3 regions of the Streptomyces sp. NPDC003456 genome follow, and region 3 is predicted to be linked to each of the others. Evidence: riboswitches for the same ligand, from Rfam matches in the RefSeq annotation. Region 3 holds a riboswitch; each other region holds the start of a gene.
The links. A riboswitch is a leader RNA that binds a small molecule or an ion and turns the genes downstream of it on or off. The one in region 3 is predicted to bind cyclic di-AMP.
Positions count from the first base shown of each region.

Region 1: another riboswitch for cyclic di-AMP. It lies ahead of ACFYWG_RS29165 (transglycosylase family protein); the one in region 3 lies ahead of ACFYWG_RS21525 (M23 family metallopeptidase).
Region 2: another riboswitch for cyclic di-AMP. It lies ahead of ACFYWG_RS16925 (NlpC/P60 family protein); the one in region 3 lies ahead of ACFYWG_RS21525 (M23 family metallopeptidase).

Region 1 is NZ_JBIAOK010000007.1:386,768-393,602, forward strand. Features, by position in the region: gene ACFYWG_RS29155 (cytochrome P450) at 1-1,200, shown strand, start outside; gene ACFYWG_RS29160 (transglycosylase family protein) at 1,380-2,360, shown strand; cyclic di-AMP (ydaO/yuaA leader) riboswitch at 2,589-2,755, shown strand; gene ACFYWG_RS29165 (transglycosylase family protein) at 2,760-3,473, shown strand; gene eno (phosphopyruvate hydratase) at 3,875-5,155, shown strand; gene ACFYWG_RS29175 (septum formation initiator family protein) at 5,272-5,748, shown strand; gene ACFYWG_RS29180 (DUF501 domain-containing protein) at 5,805-6,404, shown strand; gene ACFYWG_RS29185 (exopolyphosphatase) at 6,401-6,835, shown strand, end outside.
Region 2 is NZ_JBIAOK010000004.1:157,189-164,023, reverse strand. Features, by position in the region: gene ACFYWG_RS16935 (M23 family metallopeptidase) at 1-1,151, shown strand, start outside; gene pcrA (DNA helicase PcrA) at 1,258-3,741, opposite strand; cyclic di-AMP (ydaO/yuaA leader) riboswitch at 4,056-4,230, shown strand; gene ACFYWG_RS16925 (NlpC/P60 family protein) at 4,238-5,422, shown strand; gene ACFYWG_RS16920 (hypothetical protein) at 5,500-6,441, shown strand; gene ACFYWG_RS16915 (hypothetical protein) at 6,419-6,772, opposite strand.
Region 3 is NZ_JBIAOK010000005.1:113,111-119,945, reverse strand. Features, by position in the region: gene ACFYWG_RS21540 (GNAT family N-acetyltransferase) at 1-657, opposite strand, end outside; gene ACFYWG_RS21535 (HPr family phosphocarrier protein) at 838-1,119, shown strand; gene ACFYWG_RS21530 (GntR family transcriptional regulator) at 1,318-2,013, opposite strand; gene ACFYWG_RS21525 (M23 family metallopeptidase) at 2,204-2,992, opposite strand; cyclic di-AMP (ydaO/yuaA leader) riboswitch at 3,006-3,166, opposite strand; gene ACFYWG_RS21520 (M16 family metallopeptidase) at 3,358-4,746, opposite strand; gene ACFYWG_RS21515 (M16 family metallopeptidase) at 4,743-6,113, opposite strand; gene ACFYWG_RS21510 (DNA topoisomerase (ATP-hydrolyzing) subunit A) at 6,332-6,835, shown strand, end outside.

The sequences.
Region 1 (6,835 bases), on a different contig from region 3:
TACCCCGCCTACGCCTGGCTGCGCGAGCACGCCCCGGTGCACCGCACGCGGCTGCCCAGCGGAGTGGAGGCGTGGCTGGTCACGCGGTACGCGGACGCCAAGCAGACCCTCGCCGACCCGCGGCTCTCCAAGAACCCGGCGCACCACGACGAACCGGCCCACGCCAGAGGCAGGACGGGGATCCCGGGGGAGCGCAAGGCGGAGCTGATGACGCACCTGCTGAACATCGACCCGCCGGACCACACCCGGCTGCGGCGGCTGGTGTCGAAGGCGTTCACGCCCCGCCGGGTCGCCGAGTTCGCCCCCCGGGTGCAGGAGCTGACCGACGGGCTCATCGACACCTTCGCGCGCACGGGGTCGGCGGACCTCATCCACGAGTTCGCCTTCCCGCTGCCCATCTACGCCATCTGCGACCTGCTCGGCGTCCCCCGCGAGGACCAGGACGACTTCCGGGACTGGGCGGGCATGATGATCCGTCACCAGGGCGGGCCCCGCGGCGGCGTCGCCCGCTCGGTGAAGAAGATGCGCGGCTACCTCGCCGAGCTCATCCACCGCAAGCGCCAGGCGCTGCCGGCCGAGGCCGTCCCCGGCGAGGACCTCATCTCCGGGCTCATCCGCGCCTCCGACCACGGTGAGCACCTCACCGAGAACGAGGCGGCGGCCATGGCGTTCATCCTGCTGTTCGCCGGGTTCGAGACGACGGTCAACCTCATCGGCAACGGCACGTACGCCCTGCTCACCCATCCCGGGCAGCGCGCCCGGCTCCAGGCGTCCCTCGCCGCCGGGGAGCAGGACCTGCTGGCCACCGGTGTCGAGGAACTCCTGCGGTACGACGGCCCCGTGGAGCTCGCCACCTGGCGTTTCGCCACGCAGCCGCTGACCGTCGGCGGGCAGCGCATCGAGGCCGGCGACCCGGTCCTGGTGGTGCTGGCGGCGGCGGACCGGGACCCGGAGCGGTTCGCCGACCCGGACGTGCTGGACCTCTCCCGCCGCGACAACCAGCACCTCGGGTACGGCCACGGCATCCACTACTGCCTCGGCGCCCCGCTCGCCCGGCTGGAGGGCCAGACCGCCCTCGCCGCCCTGCTGACACGCCTGCCGGACCTCCGGCTCGCCGCCGACCCGGCCGAGCTGCGCTGGCGCGGCGGCCTCATCATGCGCGGGCTGCGGACCCTGCCGGTGGAGTTCACCCCGGCGTGACGGCCGCCGTGACCAGCCAGGGCCGGCGCCAAACATGACACGCCGTCACCACTGTGATCTTCACGTGATCTGTGCGGCATGAACTTGTGACAAGTGATCGTCTGCCGATACGTTCACCCATCAACGCGGCCCGGTCACGGCGCCGCGAGGGTCACTGCTGTCTTGCGAAAGGTCTCCGTATGCTCTCCGGGAACGGTCGTCACCGTCGCCCCCGCCAGGCTCCGGCTCTCCTCGTCGCGGCCGGAGTGACCGGCTCCGCCATCGCGATCCCGCTCCTCGGGGCGTCCGGTGCCAGCGCTGCCGACGGCACCACCTGGGACCGGATCGCGGACTGCGAGACCGGCGGGGCCTGGAGCCAGAACAGCGGCAACGGCTACTTCGGCGGCCTCGCACTGTCCCAGGAGGACTGGGAGAGCTACGGCGGGCTCGACCACGCCCCGAGCGCCGACCTGGCCAGCCGCTCGCAGCAGATAGCCGTCGCCGAGAGAATCCTCGCCGACCAGGGGGCCGGCGCCTGGCACACCTGCGGGCTCCTCTCCGGTCTGGAGAAGGGCTCGTCCGGCGAGTCCGACTCGTCCGATGAATCCGCTCCGACTGATTCGCGCGGATTGCTCGACTCACCCCAATCGTCCAGGTCTTCCGCCACGCCCTCCCCGTCGGCGACGTCCCCGTCCTCTTCTCCGTCCGGCGCGGCGTCGTCTGACGCGCCGTCGGCATCTCCGGATGAAACAGCCAATTCCGACAAGTCGCCCGGCTCGCGTGCCGCCGGCAAGGGCTCCGGCGGCTCGAAGTCGGCCACGCCCGAGAGTGCCCCCTCCGGCAAGTCCCGTCCGAGCGCCGAGTCTTCGGCCGCGGCCGACACCGGCTCCGGCCGGCACCGCGGCCCCAGCGCCGACGAGAGCGCCGAGTCCGCGGACGGCCATGCGGGAGGGTCCTCGGGCCGGCACGCCTCGCGCGGCGAGGAGGCGTCCGAAGAGCAGTCCGAGGGCGCCTACATCGTCGGCGTCGGGGACAGCCTCTGGTCCATCGCCGACTCCCTCCGGATCGACGGCGGATGGGACGAGTTCTACGACGGCGACGAGAAGGGGGCCGAGAGCGAACCGGACCTCGTTCTGCCCGGTCAGACGCTCACGGCGGAGGACGAAACGGACGGGAAGTAGCCGTTCGGGCAGTGCGGGAACGGCGGCGGAAGTCGCCCCGAAATGCCGCGAGTTCACGCCATGTTTCGCGGCCTATGTCCCGTATCGGCACGGTGAGAGATAGATCTCAGAAGCCCTGATCGTCTTTGAAATTCCGGCGATCGCCTGTCTACGGTCGTGACCGCTCGTCACCGCGAGCCCCGGCTGCCGCAACGCCGAATCCTGCCAGCGGCCGCACGGGAACAGTCGTCGCGTCAAGCGCCGTAGGCAGGAGCGGGGGACCCAAGGTAGGTGCCCGACCGGTTCGTCGAGCCGGAAGGGCTAGGGGTGGAGCCGCGTCCCGTGAGGGACGTGGCCGGGCAACTCAACCGGCCCGAACCCGACAGCTCACCTCGCAGGCGTCGGTGAGGGGATCCATCCATGCTGTTTTCCGGCAAGGGCAAGCACCGTCGTCCGTCCAAGGCCACCCGCGCCATCGCCGTCGCCGGTGTCGCCTCCGCCGCCGTCGCCGCTCCGCTGATGGCGGCCGGCAACGCCTCCGCCGCCACCGCCTCCGAGTGGGAGGCCGTCGCCCAGTGCGAGTCCGGCGGCAACTGGTCCATCAACACCGGCAACGGTTACTACGGCGGTCTGCAGTTCTCCGCCTCCACCTGGGCCGGCTACGGCGGCACCAAGTACGCCTCCACCGCCGACCAGGCCACCAAGGCGCAGCAGATCGAGATCGCCGAGAAGGTCCTCGCCGGCCAGGGCAAGGGCGCCTGGCCCGTCTGCGGCAAGGGCCTGTCGAGCGCCGCCTACACCGGCGGCGGTTCCACCGGCGACTTGGGCAGCTCCGCCGGCACCTCGCAGCAGAGCCAGCAGAGCCAGCAGAGCACCGAGTCCCGCGAGACCCAGCCGCAGCCGGCCTCCCGCTCCGACGAGCGCCCGGCCGCCAAGAAGACCGTCACCACCCCGACCGGCAAGAAGGTCAAGAAGGGCGACGGCGAGTACAAGGTCGTCAAGGGCGACACCCTCAGCTCCATCGCCGCCGAGGAGAAGGTCAAGGGCGGCTGGGAGAAGCTGTTCCAGCTGAACAAGGACATCGTCGAGGACGCCAACCTCATCTACCCGGGCCAGCAGCTGCACCTGAAGTAAGCAGCAGCGCCCGACCGCCGCAGGGCGGTCCGCACCGCGCTCACTTGCGGTCCGGCCGTCCGGCGGCCCCGCCCTCGCGGGAGGCCCCGCCCTGACAGGCGGCCCCCCGCCCGACGGCGGCCCCCGTCCCCACGGACACCCCGCCCCGGTGCGTGTACCCCCCGTACGCGCCGGGGCGGGGTCATGTCCGGCCCCGGCCGCGGCGGCGGAGTTTCGGCCGGTCTGGGCGAACCTGCTTTGTTCCGTTCGGAAACAATTTACTCTCGGTTCTGTCCATGGGGTGGGCGACCCGGTGGCCGATCGCCCGGAGCCGGTTAGGCTCATGTCGCGAGCCACCACGGCCCGCACCCCGCCGGGTCCACGCGACCCGCGTCACCGCGTCACATAAGAAGGAGATGCTCGTGCCGTCCATCGACGTCGTCGTAGCCCGGGAAATCCTGGACTCCCGAGGCAACCCCACGGTCGAGGTCGAGGTCGGCCTCGACGACGGCAGCACCGGTCGTGCCGCCGTCCCGTCCGGCGCCTCCACGGGCGCCTTCGAGGCCATCGAGCTCCGCGACGGCGACTCGAACCGCTACCTCGGCAAGGGTGTGGAGAAGGCCGTCCTCGCGGTCATCGAGCAGATCGGCCCGGAGCTGGTCGGCTACGACGCCACCGAGCAGCGCCTGATCGACCAGGCGATGTTCGACCTGGACGCCACCGACAACAAGGGCTCGCTGGGCGCCAACGCCATCCTCGGCGTCTCGCTCGCCGTCGCCCACGCCGCCTCCGAGGCCAGCGACCTGCCGCTGTTCCGCTACCTGGGCGGCCCCAACGCGCACCTGCTGCCGGTGCCGATGATGAACATCCTGAACGGCGGCTCGCACGCCGACTCCAACGTGGACATCCAGGAGTTCATGATCGCCCCGATCGGCGCGGAGTCCTTCTCCGAGGCCCTGCGCTGGGGCGCCGAGGTCTACCACACGCTGAAGAAGGTCCTGAAGAGCAAGGGCCTGGCCACCGGCCTCGGCGACGAGGGCGGCTTCGCCCCGAACCTCGGCTCCAACCGCGAAGCCCTCGACCTCATCCTCGAGGCGATCAACGAGGCCGGCTACACCCCCGGCGAGCAGATCGCCCTGGCCCTCGACGTCGCCGCCTCCGAGTTCTACAAGGACGGCGTCTACACCTTCGAGGGCAAGGAGCGCTCGGCGGCCGAGATGACCGAGTACTACGCGGAGCTCGTCGACGCGTACCCGCTCGTCTCCATCGAGGACCCGCTGTTCGAGGACGACTGGGAGGGCTGGAAGACCATCACCGACAAGCTCGGTGACAAGGTCCAGCTCGTCGGCGACGACCTGTTCGTCACCAACCCCGAGCGCCTGGCCCGCGGCATCGAGGAGGGCGCGGCCAACGCGCTCCTGGTCAAGGTCAACCAGATCGGCTCGCTGACCGAGACCCTGGACGCCGTCGAGCTGGCCCAGCGCAACGGCTTCAAGTGCATGATGTCCCACCGCTCCGGCGAGACCGAGGACGTCACCATCGCCGACCTGGCCGTCGCCACCAACTGCGGCCAGATCAAGACCGGCGCCCCGGCCCGCTCCGAGCGCGTCGCCAAGTACAACCAGCTGCTGCGCATCGAGGAGATCCTCGACGACGCCGCGGTCTACGCCGGCCGCAGCGCCTTCCCGCGCTTCAAGGGCTGACGGCCGGCAGACCCGGCTCGTCGGCAGCGGCGTCGTACGTACGTCCTCGTACTCGGTCCCGTACCGTGTCCGGGGACGTACGCGCGTATGGACGGCGGAGCGGGAGGCGGACTGACATGGCCGTGAAGGACCGGGACCGGTTCTCCACCGCGACCAGGATCCGGCTGCTCGGTGAGCAGACCGCGGCCCGGGTCTACCGCTCCCAGACCAGGCGCCAGGCACGCCGCTCCCGGCTGACCGGCCGGGCCGCGCTGCTGGCGCTGGTGATGTGCTCGCTGATCGTCGCCCTGGCCTGGCCGATGCGGCAGTACGTCTCCCAGCGCGCCGAGATCGAGGACCTGCAACGCGAGCAGCGGCAGGCCCGCGAGCGCGTCGAGAAGCTGCGCGACGCCAAGGCGCGCTGGCAGGACGACGCGTACGCGGAGCAGCAGATCCGGCAGCGGCTGCACTACGTCATGCCGGGGGAGACGGGATTCGTCGTCGTCGACCCGGACGCGGCGAAGCAGTCGCGCACCGACCTGGGCGCGGCCGACCGCCCCTGGTACGCCAACGTCTGGGACGGGGTCGACAAGGCCGACGACTCCGGCCGGTGACGCGTCCCCCAGTGACCCCCGCAGAGAACCCAGAGAAAGACACCCTGAAGACAGTCATGGAAACGCCCCCGCCGACCACCCCGCGCACCGAGCCCACCGACGCGGACGTCGAGGCCTTCAAGCAGCAGCTCGGTCGGCCCCCGCGCGGACTGCGGGCCATCGCGCACCGCTGCCCCTGCGGACAGCCCGACGTCGTCGAGACGGCCCCGCGCCTGCCCGACGGCACGCCCTTCCCGACGCTCTACTACCTGACGTGCCCCAAGGCCAACTCGGCGATCGGCACGCTGGAGGCGAACGGCGTCATGAAGGAGATGACCGAGCGCCTGGCCGCGGACCCGGAGCTGGCGGCGGCGTACCGGGCGGCCCACGAGGACTACATCCGGCGCCGCGACGAGATCGAGGAGCTGAAGAACTTCCCGAGCGCGGGCGGTATGCCGGACCGCGTGAAGTGCCTGCACGTGCTGGTCGCGCACTCGCTGGCCGCGGGGCCGGGCGTGAACCCGCTGGGCGACGAGGCGCTCGCCATGCTGCCCCAGTGGTGGCGCAAGGGCACCTGCGTGACGCCCGCCGGGCCGCCGAGCGGTGACGGCTCGCAGGCCGGCGCCGCGGACGCGGGCCGCTCCGCGTCCGAGCCGACCGGGGAGGACGGACAGTGACCAGGGTCGCCGCCGTGGACTGCGGCACGAACTCCATCCGCCTGCTGGTCGCCGACGTGGACCCGGCCACCGGAGCGCTGACCGACCTGGACCGCCGCATGACCGTCGTGCGGCTCGGGCAGGGCGTCGACCGCACCGGCCGGCTGGCCCCCGAGGCGCTCCGGCGGACCTTCGCGGCCTGCCGGGAGTACGCCGGGATCATCAAGGAGCTCGGCGCGCAGCGGCTGCGGTTCGTGGCCACCTCCGCCTCCCGGGACGCCGAGAACCGCGACGAGTTCGTGCGCGGGGTGCTGGACATCCTCGGCGTGGAGCCCGAGGTGATCACCGGGGACCAGGAGGCCGAGTTCTCCTTCACCGGCGCCACCAAGGAGCTGGCCGGGGGCGACCGCCTCCCCACGCCCTACCTGGTGGTGGACATCGGCGGCGGCTCG
Region 2 (6,835 bases), on a different contig from region 3:
GGCTCCAGCCGGACCAGTCGGGCAACGGGGCCGGCCACACGCAGCAGTGGGACTGGGGCACGCAGACCTTCGACACCGGCGCCTACGACGCCACGCAGTGGAACTCCGACGGCTCGGTGGCCCCGGCCGGCGACGGCTACGAGCAGCCTGCCGAAACCTTCGAGCAGCACGAGCAGTCGCAGTTCGAGGGGCACGAGCCGACGCAGTTCGACGAGTCGGAGCAGGTGCCGTTCGACCAGCTCGAGACCGCGACGTTCGAGCACGTCGGCTACGACGACCCCGCGGGTCACGGCCCCGCCGCCGACGGCGACGAGACGGCCTCGATCGGTGAACTGCCCGCCGTGGGACCGCTTCTGGACGGCCAGGAAGAGGTCGTGCCCACCGGTTCCCGGGCGGCCTCGCGGGCCGGGTCCCGCTCCCGCCGCCGTACGCCGCCGAAGCGTTCGGCACTGCTGACCGTCGCGGTGCCCTCGGCGTGCGTGATGGGTGTCGCGGGGATCGCGGCCGCGTCGGTGGGCACCTTGACCGAGGACAGCGCTGCCGAGGCGCACACCACGGCCGCCGACGTGCAGCCGGTGAAGCCGGCCGCGGCCAACAACAAGCTGGACACGCAGCTGCAGAGCCTCGCCGCGGGCGCCGACGACTTCGCCGACCGGGCCAGCCGTACGCAGGAGCGCATCGACCTCAAGGCCCAGCAGGTCGCCGAGAAGAAGCGGGCGGCGGAGGAGGCGGCCCGCAAGGAGCGGCTGCGCCCCAAGTTCGCCCTGCCGGTCTCCCAGCACGGACTGAGCGCCTACTACGGCCAGTCGGGCATCAACTGGATGTCCCTGCACACCGGCATCGACTTCCCCGTCGCGTACGGCACGACCGTGATGGCCGCGACCGACGGCACCGTGCGCACGCAGTGGAACAGCGCCTACGGCAACATGATGATCGTGACCGCGAAGGACGGCACGGAGACGTGGTACTGCCACCTCTCCACCTACACCGTCCCCTCGGGTACGGCCGTGAAGGCCGGCGACCCGATCGCGCGCTCCGGCAACTCGGGCAACTCCACCGGTCCGCACCTGCACTTCGAGGTGCGCCCGGGCGGCGGCTCGGCGATCGACCCGTTGCCCTGGCTGCGCAGCCACGGCATCAACCCGGGCTAGCCACCCGGCACTCACCGGCACCGCCGAGGCTCCCGCACGCCGTGCGAACGGGAGCCTCGAAATCAGGCACTCCCCCGGAGAAGCCCCCGGGGAGTCCTCAGCAGGGTCAGAGCTTCTCCACCGGCGCGTAGCGCAGCAGCAGTCGCTTGGGCTTGGTGTCGCCGAAGTCGATCGTCGCCTCGGCGTTGGCGCCCGTGCCCTTGACCCCGACGACCGTGCCGAGCCCGAACTGGTCGTGGGTGACGCGGTCCCCGACGGCCAGCGCCACCACCGGCTTCTCGGCGGTGCGGCGCGTGGCGAAGCCGGACGCGCCGGAGGCCGAGGAGCGCGAGCGGGACGAGGACAGGGAGGCCGCGACCGCGGACACCGGCCCGGAGGACGCGGGCGCGATCGCTCCCGTGCGCTTCCATTCCACGTGGGCCGGCGGGATCTCCTCCAGGAAGCGGGAGGGCGGGTTGTACGACGGCTGACCCCAGGCGCTGCGCAGCGTGGACCGGGTCAGGTACAGCCGCTCCCGGGCGCGCGTGATGCCGACGTAGGCCAGGCGGCGCTCCTCCTCCAGCTCCTTGGCCTCCCCCAGGGCGCGCATGTGGGGGAAGACGCCGTCCTCCATGCCGGTGAGGAAGACGACCGGGAACTCCAGGCCCTTGGCGGTGTGCAGGGTCATCAGCGTGATGACGCCGTCGCCGTCCTCCTCGTCGGGGATCTGGTCGGAGTCGGCGACCAGGGCGACCTGTTCGAGGAAGTCGGACAGCGTGCCGCCGGTCTCCGCGTCCTCGCCGCGCTCCTGCTCGAACTCCATGGCGACGGCGGCGAGTTCCTGGAGGTTCTCGATGCGGGTCTCGTCCTGCGGGTCGGTGGAGGCCTGCAGTTCGGCGAGGTAGCCGGTGCGCTCCAGCACGGCCTCCAGGACGGTGGCCGGCCCGGCGCCGGACTCCACGATCGTGCGGAGGTCCTCCATCAGCGTGTTGAACCGCTTGACGGCGTTGGTGGAGCGCGCGGCCATGCCGTACGCCTCGTCGACGCGCTTGAGCGCCTGCGGGAAGCTGATCTTCTCGCGCTGGGCGAGGGCGTCGATCATCGCCTCGGCGCGGTCGCCGATGCCCCGCTTGGGCACGTTGAGGATCCGGCGCAGCGGCACCGAGTCCTCGGGGTTGGACAGCACGCGCAGGTAGGCCAGGACGTCCCGGACCTCCTTGCGCTCGTAGAAGCGGACGCCGCCGACGACCTTGTAGGGCAGGCCGACGCGGATGAAGACCTCTTCGAAGACACGGGACTGGGCGTTGGTGCGGTAGAACACCGCGACGTCGCCCGCCTTGGCCTCGCCCGCGTCGGTGAGGCGGTCTATCTCGTCGGCGACGAACTGGGCCTCGTCGTGCTCGGTGTCGGCGACGTAGCCGGTGATGCGGGCGCCGGTGCCCGCGTTGGTCCACAGGTTCTTCGGGCGGCGGGACTCGTTGCGCTCGATGACGGCGTTGGCCGCGGACAGGATGGTCTGCGTGGAGCGGTAGTTCTGCTCGAGCAGGATCGTCGTGGCGTCCGGGTAGTCCTCCTCGAACTGGAGGATGTTGCGGATGGTCGCGCCGCGGAAGGCGTAGATCGACTGGTCGGCGTCGCCGACCACGCACAGCTCGGCGGGCGGGACCTCGGCCTCGGGCGGTACGTCGACGGGGTGCTCGGAGGTGCCGACCAGCTCGCGGACCAGGGCGTACTGCGCGTGGTTGGTGTCCTGGTACTCGTCGACCAGGACGTGCCGGAAGCGGCGGCGGTAGTGCTCGGCGACGTCCGGGAAGGCGCGCAGCAGGTTGACCGTCGTCATGATCAGGTCGTCGAAGTCGAGGGCGTTCGCCTCGCGCAGGCGCGACTGGTACATCGCGTAGGCCTGGGCGAGCGTCTTCTCGAAGCCGTCGGTCGCCTGGGCGGCGAAGTCCTCCTCGTCGATCAGCTCGTTCTTCAGGTTGCTGATCTTGGCGCTGAAGGACTTGGGCGGGTAGCGCTTGGGGTCGAGGTCCAGGTCGCGGCAGACCAGGGCCATGAGGCGCTTGGAGTCGGCGGCGTCGTAGATCGAGAAGGAGGAGGTGAAGCCGAGCTTCTTGCTCTCGCGGCGGAGGATGCGCACGCACGCGCTGTGGAAGGTCATGACCCACATGGCGTTGGCGCGCGGGCCGACGAGCTGCTCGACGCGCTCCTTCATCTCGCCGGCGGCCTTGTTGGTGAAGGTGATCGCGAGGATCTGGCCCGGGTGCACGTTCCGCTCGGCGAGCAGGTGGGCGATGCGGTGCGTGAGCACGCGGGTCTTGCCGGATCCGGCGCCGGCGACGATGAGCAGCGGGGAGCCGGCGTGGACCACGGCGGCGCGCTGGTTGTCGTTCAGCCCTTCCAGCAGCGCGGCGGCGTCGATCACCGGACGGGGGGCGCCGTCCCGGTAGTGGGTGTCCCGGTCCGGCGGCACGTCGAACTTCCCGCCGAACAGATCGTCCGGAAGCGGCTCCGGAGCGTGATCGTCCTCGGGCGGCGGCGGGGGCTCGTCCGCGGGGCCGCGCTGGGCCTGGAGGTCCGCCAGGAAGCTGTCGTCAAAGAGGCTGCTCATCGCTCTCCGAGTCTAGGGCGCCCCACTGACAGCCCGCCGCCACCCCGAGAACATCACCCCGGACCACGGCCGCCAGGGCCGGGCGGATGGCTCGTTGTCACCCAGCAGGACCGCATGATCACGGTCCGCTATGTCCGCAACAATTCCGGACAACTGGCGACCAAACCGCCGCGATCATTCACTCCGGGCAACGCTTCCGGGAAAGGTCACGAAAATGTATCGGGCATATCACCCATCAACCTTCACAGGGGCCACACGAGTTGGCTACCGTGCGATCAGGCCGCACGACCCTCTCCGGCGAACGTCGCCGGGCCGCGCGGCCTCCGCCGAGTCCGGTGTGCCGCAGCGGCAGCCGGAGCCGGGGACCCAACCGAGAACCCCGGGGTGAATCGGCCCGCCTCCGCATCCGGAGAAGGCCGTAGGGCAACCCTTCCGAACCACCCGCCCGAACCCGACAGCTAACCCGGTAGGCGGACGATGGAAGGAGTCGCCTCCCTTGGCGTCGCACCGCAAGTCGCGTCCCACCGGTTCGCGCGTGGCAGGCATACGGACCCCCGCCCTGGCAACGGCGGCCCTCACCTCCGTGGCCCTGCTGTCCCAGTCGGCCGATGCCGCACCCGAGGCCGACGACAAGCCCAGCCTCGAAGAAGTCGAGAAGAAGGTCGACGACCTGTACCGCCAGGCCGAGTCGGCGACCGACAAGTACAACGCGGCCAAGGAGAAGACCGCGAAGCAGCGCAAGCGCGTCGACACCCTCCTCGACGACGTCGCGCAGCGCGCCCAGAAGCTGAACGATGCGCGCGACAAGCTCGGCTCCTACGCCTCCGCCCAGTACCGCACGGGGGCCGCCGCCCCGGAGACGGCGACGTTCCTGCTCGCGGACAGCCCGCAGGACTACTTCGACCAGACCCAGCTGATGGACCGGATGACCGGCCGCCAGAAGGAAGCGGTCGACGACTTCGTCACGCAGCAGTCCGAGACGATGACCAAGCGCCGGGAGGCGACCGAGAGCCTCGAGAAGCTCACCGACGCGCAGGGCGACCTGAAGGCGGCCAAGGCGACCGTCCAGCGCAAGCTGGCCGACGCCCGCACGCTGATGTCGCGGCTGACCGCCGAGGAGAAGGCGCGGCTCGCGGCGATCGAGCAGGAGAAGCAGGAGGAGGCCGACCGCCGGGCCGCCGAGCTGGCCCGGCAGCAGGCCGCGCGGGAGCAGGCCGCGCAGGAGCGGGCGCAGCGCGAGGAGGCCACGCGGCAGGAGAGCGCTTCGCCGTCGGCGGACTCCGGCTCGTCCACCACGACGGCTCCGACGGACTCCTCGTACGCCACCAAGGCGGACAAGGCCCTCGCCTTCGCGCGCGCCCAGATCGGCAAGCCGTACGTCTGGGGGGCCGTCGGTCCGGGCTCCTACGACTGCTCCGGCCTGACCCAGGCCGCGTGGAAGGCCGCGGGCGTCGATCTGCCGCGCACGACGTACGACCAGGTCCGCGCCGGCACCACCGTCCCGGTGTCGCAGGCGCGGCCGGGCGATCTGGTCTTCTTCTACGACGACATCACGCACGTCGGGCTGTACATCGGCAACGGCATGATGATCCACGCGCCCAAGCCCGGCACCTACGTACGCGAGGAGTCGATCTACTACGACGGCGAGTCGGCCGTCCACAGCGTGGTGCGGCCCGCCTGAGCGGACGCGGGCGTTTTTGAGGGGCACGCGCGCGTGCCCCTCACCTCCCGCGCGGGTTGCTCTCTAGCATCGGCGCTATGTCCGGTCCCTCCCCGTTTGCCACCTGGTGGGCGACGTATGCGCTGGCGACCGGCACCGTGTCGGTCGGTCTCGACTCCGCGGGTCACGCGGTCCTCTCCCGGGTCGTCCTCGCCCTGGCCTGCGGCGCCTGGCTGGTGTCGGCGGTGAGCCTGCTGCAGCGGGCGCGCGGTGCGTGGCGCAGCGAGGTGCCCGCCGTCTTCACCACGGCGGCGGCCGCCGCCGTCCTCGGCACCGGTTTCACAGCCGCGGGCCTGCCGGCCGTGGCCTGGGCACTGCTGGCGCTGTCCGCGCTGCTCTGGGCGGTGCTGCTGGCCGTGGAGGTCGGGGGGCGGCGCGGGACGGTGTTCCTGCGGTGTGTTGCCACCCAGTGCCTCGCCGTGCTGGCCGCCGCCCTGGCCGCGGCCGAGTCGCTGGCCTGGCCGGCCCACGCGGCCCTGGTGCTGCTGTGGCTGGGGCTCGCGCTGTACGGCTTCGCCCTGTTCCGTTTCCAGCCCCGGCAGGTGGAGGAGGGACGCGGGGACCACTGGTTCGCCGAAGGCGCGCTCGCGGTCTCGGCGCTGGCCGGGGCGTACCTGCTGTCGGCCGACAGCTCCCGCCTCTACCTGTGGAACCAGGACGACGGCGACGCCCTGCGCAACACCGCCGTCACCCTGCTCGTCCTGGCGGCGGTGTGCTGTGTCGCGCTGCTGGTCGCCGAGCTGTTCTGGCCCCGGCACCACTACGACGCGCGGCGCTGGGCCACTGTGTTCTGCGGGGCCGTGACGGCGGCGGCCACGCTGGAGGTCGCCGCGGCGCTCGACGTGGGCTGGCTCGCCGGTGCCGGCGAGGCGCTGGTGTGGGTGGCCGTGGCCGCCTGGCTCGCCTGCACCGCCTGGGCCGCCGCCGCGGCCCGGGCCGCGGCGCGGTCCTCCCGGGTCAGGTCCAGAGCACGGCGATGAAGACGTTGGCCGTGGTGAGCAGTCCGACCAGGCCGAACAGGCCCTTGTCCACCTTCTCCTCGTCGCGCTTGACGTAGACCAGGCCCAGGATCACGACCAGCAGCGCCAGCTTCACGCCGATCTTGACGTTGTTCACGGACTGGTCGTCGGCCTGGTTGAGGCCCACCAGGACGATGCCGGTGACCAGCATGGTCAGGGCGCCGTGCAGCATCGCGGGCGTGAAGCGGGCCGTACCCTCGCCCATCGCCTTCATCTGGGTGAGGAAGCCGCCCAGGAGCGAGGCGATGCCGATGATGTGCAGGCCGACGAAGAGGTGGATGAGTACGTCCATGGGGCCGGAGCCTAACCAGGGCCCCACGGCCGCCCGTCACCGGCCCGGTGACGCATATATGGG
Region 3 (6,835 bases):
ACCGATGACGGCGACCGAGCCGGGCGTGAGCAGCCGCTGCACGGAGCGGGCCTCGGCGCGGTGCTCGCGCGCGTACTGCACGGCCAGGGAGCGGTCGGTGGGTTCGAGGTCGAACTCCAGGCGGACCACGCCGTCCTCGAAGCTGCGCTTCTGGGTGTACCCGGCGTCCGTGAACACCTTGATCATCTTGGTGTTGGCGGGCAGCACCTCGGCGGCGAACCGGCGGATACCGCGCTCGCGCGCGACGGCCGCGATGTGCTCCAGCAGGGCGGAGGCGACCCCGCGGCCCTGGTGGGCGTCCTGGACGAGGAAGGCGACCTCGGCCTCGTCGGCGGGCGCGGACGCGGGCGTTCCGTCGGCGCCGATCCGGTCGTAGCGTACGGTGGCGATGAACTCGCCGCCGACCGTGGCCGCGAGTCCCACCCGGTCCACGAAGTCGTGGTGCGTGAAGCGGTGGACGTCCTTGGCGGACAGGCGAGGGTACGGCGCGAAGAAGCGGTAGTACTTCGACTCGTCGGAGACCTGCTCGTAGAAGCTGACGAGGCGATCGGCGTCATCGACGGTGATGGGCCGGACGCGCGCGGTGCCCCCGTCGCGCAGCACCACGTCGGCCTCCCAGTGGGCGGGGTACTCGTGCCGGTCCGGCGAGGTCTGCATGGGCCCCAGAGTACGGCTCGCGTCCGGCAGCGGCGCGAGGCAGTCTGTGGAGGGCGTCAGTCGGGTCGAGGCCGCGATCCGACTTCCGCCCCGGGGCGGTGGCGAGACAGCCGCTCCCCGGTGGTCTTCACGTGTGGGAAACTGGTCTAGACAACCCTGAACACCGAAGGGCAGCAACACATGGCTGAGCGCCGCGTCAACGTCGGCTGGGCCGAGGGCCTCCACGCCCGCCCCGCCTCCATCTTCGTCCGAGCCGCCACGGCCACAGGCGTCCCGGTGACGATCGCCAAGGCTGACGGCAACCCCGTCAACGCGGCCTCGATGCTGGCCGTCCTGGGCCTGGGCGCCCAGGGCGGCGAGGAGATCGTCCTCGCCTCCGACGCCGAGGGCGCGGACGCCGCCCTGGACCGGCTGGCCAAGCTGGTCTCCGAGGGTCTCGAGGAACTGCCCGAGACCGTCTGAGCGGGAGCGCCCCAGCGGCGCGCACAAGGGCCCGTCCGGATTCGACCGGGCGGGCCCTCGGCATTACCGGAACACGTTCCCGGGATCGCGGACGAATTCATCCGCGCACGGAGACGCAGCGAATTCCGGGGAACGGGCGGCGGAAAAGGAAACTTCCGCACCTCCGGCATTCCCCGCTCTTTGTATACGGCCCTCGTGTTAATTCCGCGGGCTCGGCGTGTTGACGGGATGTTGCGAGTTCCTCACCTGCCCGCCGCGCTCCCCCGCCGGGCCGGTCCGCAGGCGGTGGGCGCCGGTCGCCCGCTCGATGTGCAGTGCCGCGGCCGCCCGCGCGCGCTCGCCGTCACCGCGCGCCACGGCGTCCACGATCGCGCCGTGCTCGTTCCAGCTGTCCACCGGGCCGGCCGGTGCCTCGACCGTGTACATCCAGGCGATCTTGTGCCTCAGCTGGGTCAGCACCGAGGTCAGTGCGGGGCTGCCGCACGCCTGGGCCAGCGTCTCGTGGAACCAGCCGTCCAGCGAGCGCAGGTCCTCGCCGCCGCCCTGGCGGGCCCGCTCCTGGCCCAGCCGCACCAGGCCGCGCAGGACCTTGAGGTGCGCCTCGGTGCGGCGCTGGGCGGCCCGGGCGGCGCCGAGCGGCTCCAGCAGCGCGCGCATCTGCAGCAGGTCGGCGGCCTCCTGCTCGGTGGGTTCGGCGACGCACGCGCCCGCGTGCCGCCGCGTCACCACGAAACCCTCCGCCTCCAGGGTGCGCAGGGCCTCGCGCACGGGGACGCGGGAGACGCCGTAGCGGCGCGCCAGCAGCTCCTCGGTGAGCCGGGTGCCCCGCGCGTGGACGCCGGCGACGATGTCGTCGCGGATGGCCGTGCACACCGAGTGCGCGGGAATGCGCATGACCGACCTCCGTCTGATTCCCCGGAAAACGCCGACGTGTGCCGGCGACTTCATTGCATGTGACTCTATTGCAATGTGCCGCAGTTTCCGGCGGCGGGCGTAAATCCGGGGAAACTTTTTGGACGCCGGGCCGTCCAGGACGCGAAAAAGCCCCGGCGGGAGCCGGGGCTTTCACGATCGCCGGGTGCCGTCAGAGGTTGACGCCGTGCGAGCGGAGGTAAGCGACGGGGTCCATGTCGGAGCCGTACTCGGGGCTCGTACGGGCCTCGAAGTGCAGGTGCGGTCCGGTGACGTTGCCGGTCGCGCCGGACAGGCCGATCTGCTGGCCGGGGGTGACCTTCTGGCCCACGGAGACGCCGACGGACGACAGGTGGCCGTACTGGGTGTACGTGCCGTCGTTCATCTTGATCACGACCTGGTTGCCGTACGCGCCGCCCCAGCCGGCCTCGACGACCGTGCCTATGCCGACGGAGTGGACGGAGGTGCCGGTCGCGGCGTGGAAGTCGACGCCGGTGTGGCTGCCGGAGGACCACAGGCCACTGCTGGCCTGGTACCCGGTGGACACGTACGAGCCGGAGATCGGGGACACGAAGGTGTTCAGGCGCTTGCGCTCGGCCTCACGGGCGGCGCGCTCCTTGGCCTCGCGGGCCTTCTCGGCCGCTTCCTTGGCCTGCTCGGCCGCCTCGGCGGCCCGCTCGCGGGCGGCCTCCTCGGCCTTCTTCTTCGCGGCGGCCTCCTCGGCCGCCTGCTTCTGCGCGACGGCCTGGGCGTCGATCTGCTCCGCGACGGTGTCGCCCAGGGTGACGACGGGGGTCAGACCGGTCTGCTCGGGAGCGGGCTCGGCGGCGAAGGCGGCCGGGGCGGCCACGGTGCCGATGACGCCCGTCGTGGCGAGGGCCGCGACGCCCGCCGCACGGGCCGTGCCGCGCTGGAGGCGGCTGGGACGACGGTGCTTGCCGGTGGCGCGGGTGAACGCCATGAAGTGGCTGGTCCTTTCCTTCCTTCTCGCCTACCGGGTTAGCTGACGGGTTCGGAGCAGGAAGGTCTCCTACGGGCCCCCTCGCGGTGCGCGCGGGCGTCCGATTCACCCCAGGGACTGTGGGTCCCCGGCTCCCCTGGCTCGCGCCGTACGGGGACTCGGCGATGACTGTCCGGTGCCGCGGGTGCGGCGCACTGCCTGACGAACAGCCCGGACGACGCTAAGCGGCGCCACTTTCAATTCCCAAACGGATCCCGGCTTTTGTAGCGCATCCCACAGGGCAGACAGGCCACCTCCGTATCAATTCGGGCATAAGGGAGCCCTGGTGCCTTGGAAGACAACCAGGGCTCCTCGCGCGTGCGCTCCTACTCGGCCGTGACGACCGAGACTTCGCCGATGCCGAGGGCCTCGACGGGTGCCTTGATCTGCGCCGCGTCACCGACGAGGACCGTCACCAGCCGGTCCACCGGGAAGGCGCTGACGACCGCCGCGGTGGCCTCCACGGTGCCGGTCGCGGCGAGCTGCCGGTACAGCGTGGCCTGGTAGTCGTCGGGCAGGTGCTGCTCGACCTGGTCGGCCAGCGTGGAGGCCACGGCTGCCGCCGTCTCGTACTTCAGCGGCGCGACGCCGACCAGGTTCTGCACGGCGACGTCCCGCTCGGCGTCGGTCAGGCCTTCGGCGGCCAGCGTGCGCAGCACCGTCCACAGGTCCTCAAGGGCCGGGCCGGTGTTGGGTGTGTCCACCGAGCCGCTGATGGCGAGCATCGAGGCACCGGTGCCGTCCGGGGCGGACCGCAGCACCTGGGCGAACGCCCGCACCCCGTAGGTGTAGCCCTTCTCCTCGCGCAGCACCCGGTCCAGACGGGACGTCAGGGTGCCGCCGAGGCAGTACGTGCCGAGCACCTGCGCGGGCCACAGGCGGTCGTGCCGGTCCGGGCCGGTGCGGCCGATGAGCAGCTGCGTCTGGACGGCGCCCGGGCGGTCGACGATGACGACCCGGCCGGTGTCGTCGGCGGTGACCGGCGGCACCGGCCGCGGCTCGGCCCGGGAGCCCGTCCAGGCGCCCAGCGTGTCGCCCAGCAGGGCGTCGAGGTCGACGCCGGTGAGGTCGCCGACGACGACGGCGGTGGCCGTGGCGGGGCGGACGTGCTTCTCGTAGAAGCCGCGCACGGCGGCGGAGTCGATCGCGGCGACCGTCTCCTCGGTGCCCTGCCGGGGCCGCGACATACGCGAGTCCGCCGGGAACAGCTGCCGGGACAGCTCCTTGGCGGCCCGGCGCGAGGGGTTGGCCAGCTCGTGCGGGATCTCGTCGAGGCGGTTGCGGACCAGCCGCTCGATCTCGCTGTCCGCGAAGGCGGGCGCCCTCAGCGCGTCGGCCAGCAGGCCGAGGCCCTTCTCGAGCCGGGAGGCCGGGACCTCCAGGCTGATGCGGACCCCGGGGTGGTCGGCGTGCGCGTCGAGCGTGGCGCCGGCGCGCTCCAGCTCGGCGGCGAACTCCTCGGCGGAGTGCTTGTCGGTGCCCTCGGAGAAGGCCCGCGCCATGAGCGTGGCGACGCCGTCGAGGCCGGCGGGCTCGGCCTCCAGGGGTGCGTCCAGCAGCACCTCCACGGCGACGACCTGCTGACCGGGGCGGTGGCAGCGCAGGACCGTCAGGCCGTTGCCGAGCGTGCCGCGCTCCGGGGCCGGGAAGGCCCACGGCTTGGCCTCGCCCGCCTGCGGCCGGGGGTGGAAGTCCATCGTGGCGAGCTCGGTCACTTGGCCGCCTCCTCGTTGTCGTCGCCGGCCGCGGCAGCGGCGCCGGCGGCATCGTCGGTCTCGTCGGCGACGGGCTCGTAGACGAGCACCGCGCGGTTGTCGGGGCGCAGGCGGGCCTTGGCGACCTCCTGGACCTCCTCGGCCGTCACCTCCAGCACCCGCTGGACGGCGGTCAGGGCGAGCTGCGGGTCGCCGAACAGCACGGCGTAGCGGCACAGTTCGTCGGCGCGGCCCGCGACCGTGCCGAGGCGGTCCAGCCACTCGCGCTCCAGCTGGGCCTGGGCGCGCTCCATCTCCTCGGCGGTGGGGCCCTCCTCGGCGAACCGGGCGAGCTCCTCGTCGATGGCGGCCTCGATGACCGGCACCTCCACGTCACCGGAGGTCTTCACGTCCAGCCAGCCCAGGGAGGGCGCCCCGGCCAGCCGCAGCAGCCCGAACCCGGCCGCCACGGCCGTGCGGTCGCGCCGCACGAGGCGGTTGTACAGGCGGGAGGACTCGCCGCCGCCGAGGACGGTGAGGGCCAGGTCGGCCGCGTCGCACGCGCGCGTGCCGTCGTGCGGCAGCCGGTAGGCGGCCATCAGGGCGCGGGCCGGGACCTCCTCCTCGACGACCTCGCGCAGCTGCTCGCCGATGGTCTCCGGCAGGGAGCCGTCGCGCGGGGCGGGCTTGCCGTCGTGGCCGGGGATGGAGCCGAAGTACTTCTCCACCCAGGCCAGCGTCTGCTCGGGGTCGATGTCGCCGACCACGGAGAGCACCGCGTTGTTCGGCGCGTAGTAGGTGCGGAAGAAGGCGCGCGCGTCCTCCAGGGTCGCCGCGTCCAGGTCGGCCATCGAGCCGATCGGCGTGTGGTGGTAGGGGTGGCCCTCCGGGTAGGCGAGGGCGGTGAGCTTCTCGAAGGCGGTGCCGTAGGGGACGTTGTCGTAGCGCTGGCGCCGCTCGTTCTTGACGACGTCGCGCTGGTTCTCCATCGACTCATCGTCGAGGGCGGCCAGCAGGGAGCCCATGCGGTCGGCCTCCAGCCAGAGGGCGAGCTCCAGCTGGTGGGCGGGCATGGTCTCGAAGTAGTTGGTCCGCTCGAAGCTGGTGGTGCCGTTCAGCGAGCCGCCCGCGCCCTGGACGAGCTCGAAGTGGCCGTTGCCCTTGACCTGGGCGGATCCCTGGAACATCAAGTGCTCGAAAAGGTGAGCCAGACCTGTGCGCCCCTTGACTTCGTGGCGCGAGCCGACGTCGTACCAGAGGCACACCGCCGCGACCGGGGTCAGGTGGTCCTCGGAGAGCACCACGCGCAAGCCGTTGGCCAGGCGGTGCTCGGTCGCTGTCAGGCCCCCGGAGCCTGCCTGGGCTGTGGCCGTGTGACCCATGGGCATGTACGTCCCTTCGATCGCGGAGCGGTCTTCACAACCGCGGATTCGTGCCGGTCCTGCCACTGTATGCAAGCGCGCGAAGCCCTGGTGAAGTTCCCGGCGCCGGCCTCGGTCCGCGGGCCAGGGTGCCGCTTGGCCCGGGTCCTGGTCCCGCTTGTCAGTGCGGCGGTCCACAATGGTCCGCGTCAGATCTGGATCGCAGCAGCAAGGAGCCGGCAGCGATGGCCCGCCGCAGCACGAAGACCCCGCCGCCCGACGACTCGTACGAGGAGCGGATCCTCGACATCGACGTCGTCGACGAGATGCAGGGCTCCTTCCTCGAGTACGCGTACTCGGTCATCTACTCCCGCGCCCTGCCGGACGCCCGCGACGGTCTCAAGCCGGTGCACCGGCGCATCGTGTACCAGATGAGCGAGATGGGCCTGCGCCCCGAGCGCGGGTACGTCAAGTGCGCCCGTGTCGTCGGCGAGGTGATGGGCAAGCTCCACCCGCACGGCGACGCGTCGATCTACGACGCCCTGGTGCGCATGGCCCAGCCGTTCTCCATGCGCGTCCCCCTGGTCGACGGCCACGGCAACTTCGGCTCGCTGGGCAACGACGACCCGCCGGCCGCCATGCGGTACACCGAGTGCCGCATGGCCGAGGCGACGAGCCTGATGACGGAGTCGATCGACGAGGACACCGTCGACTTCAACCCCAACTACGACGGCCAGGAGCAGGAACCG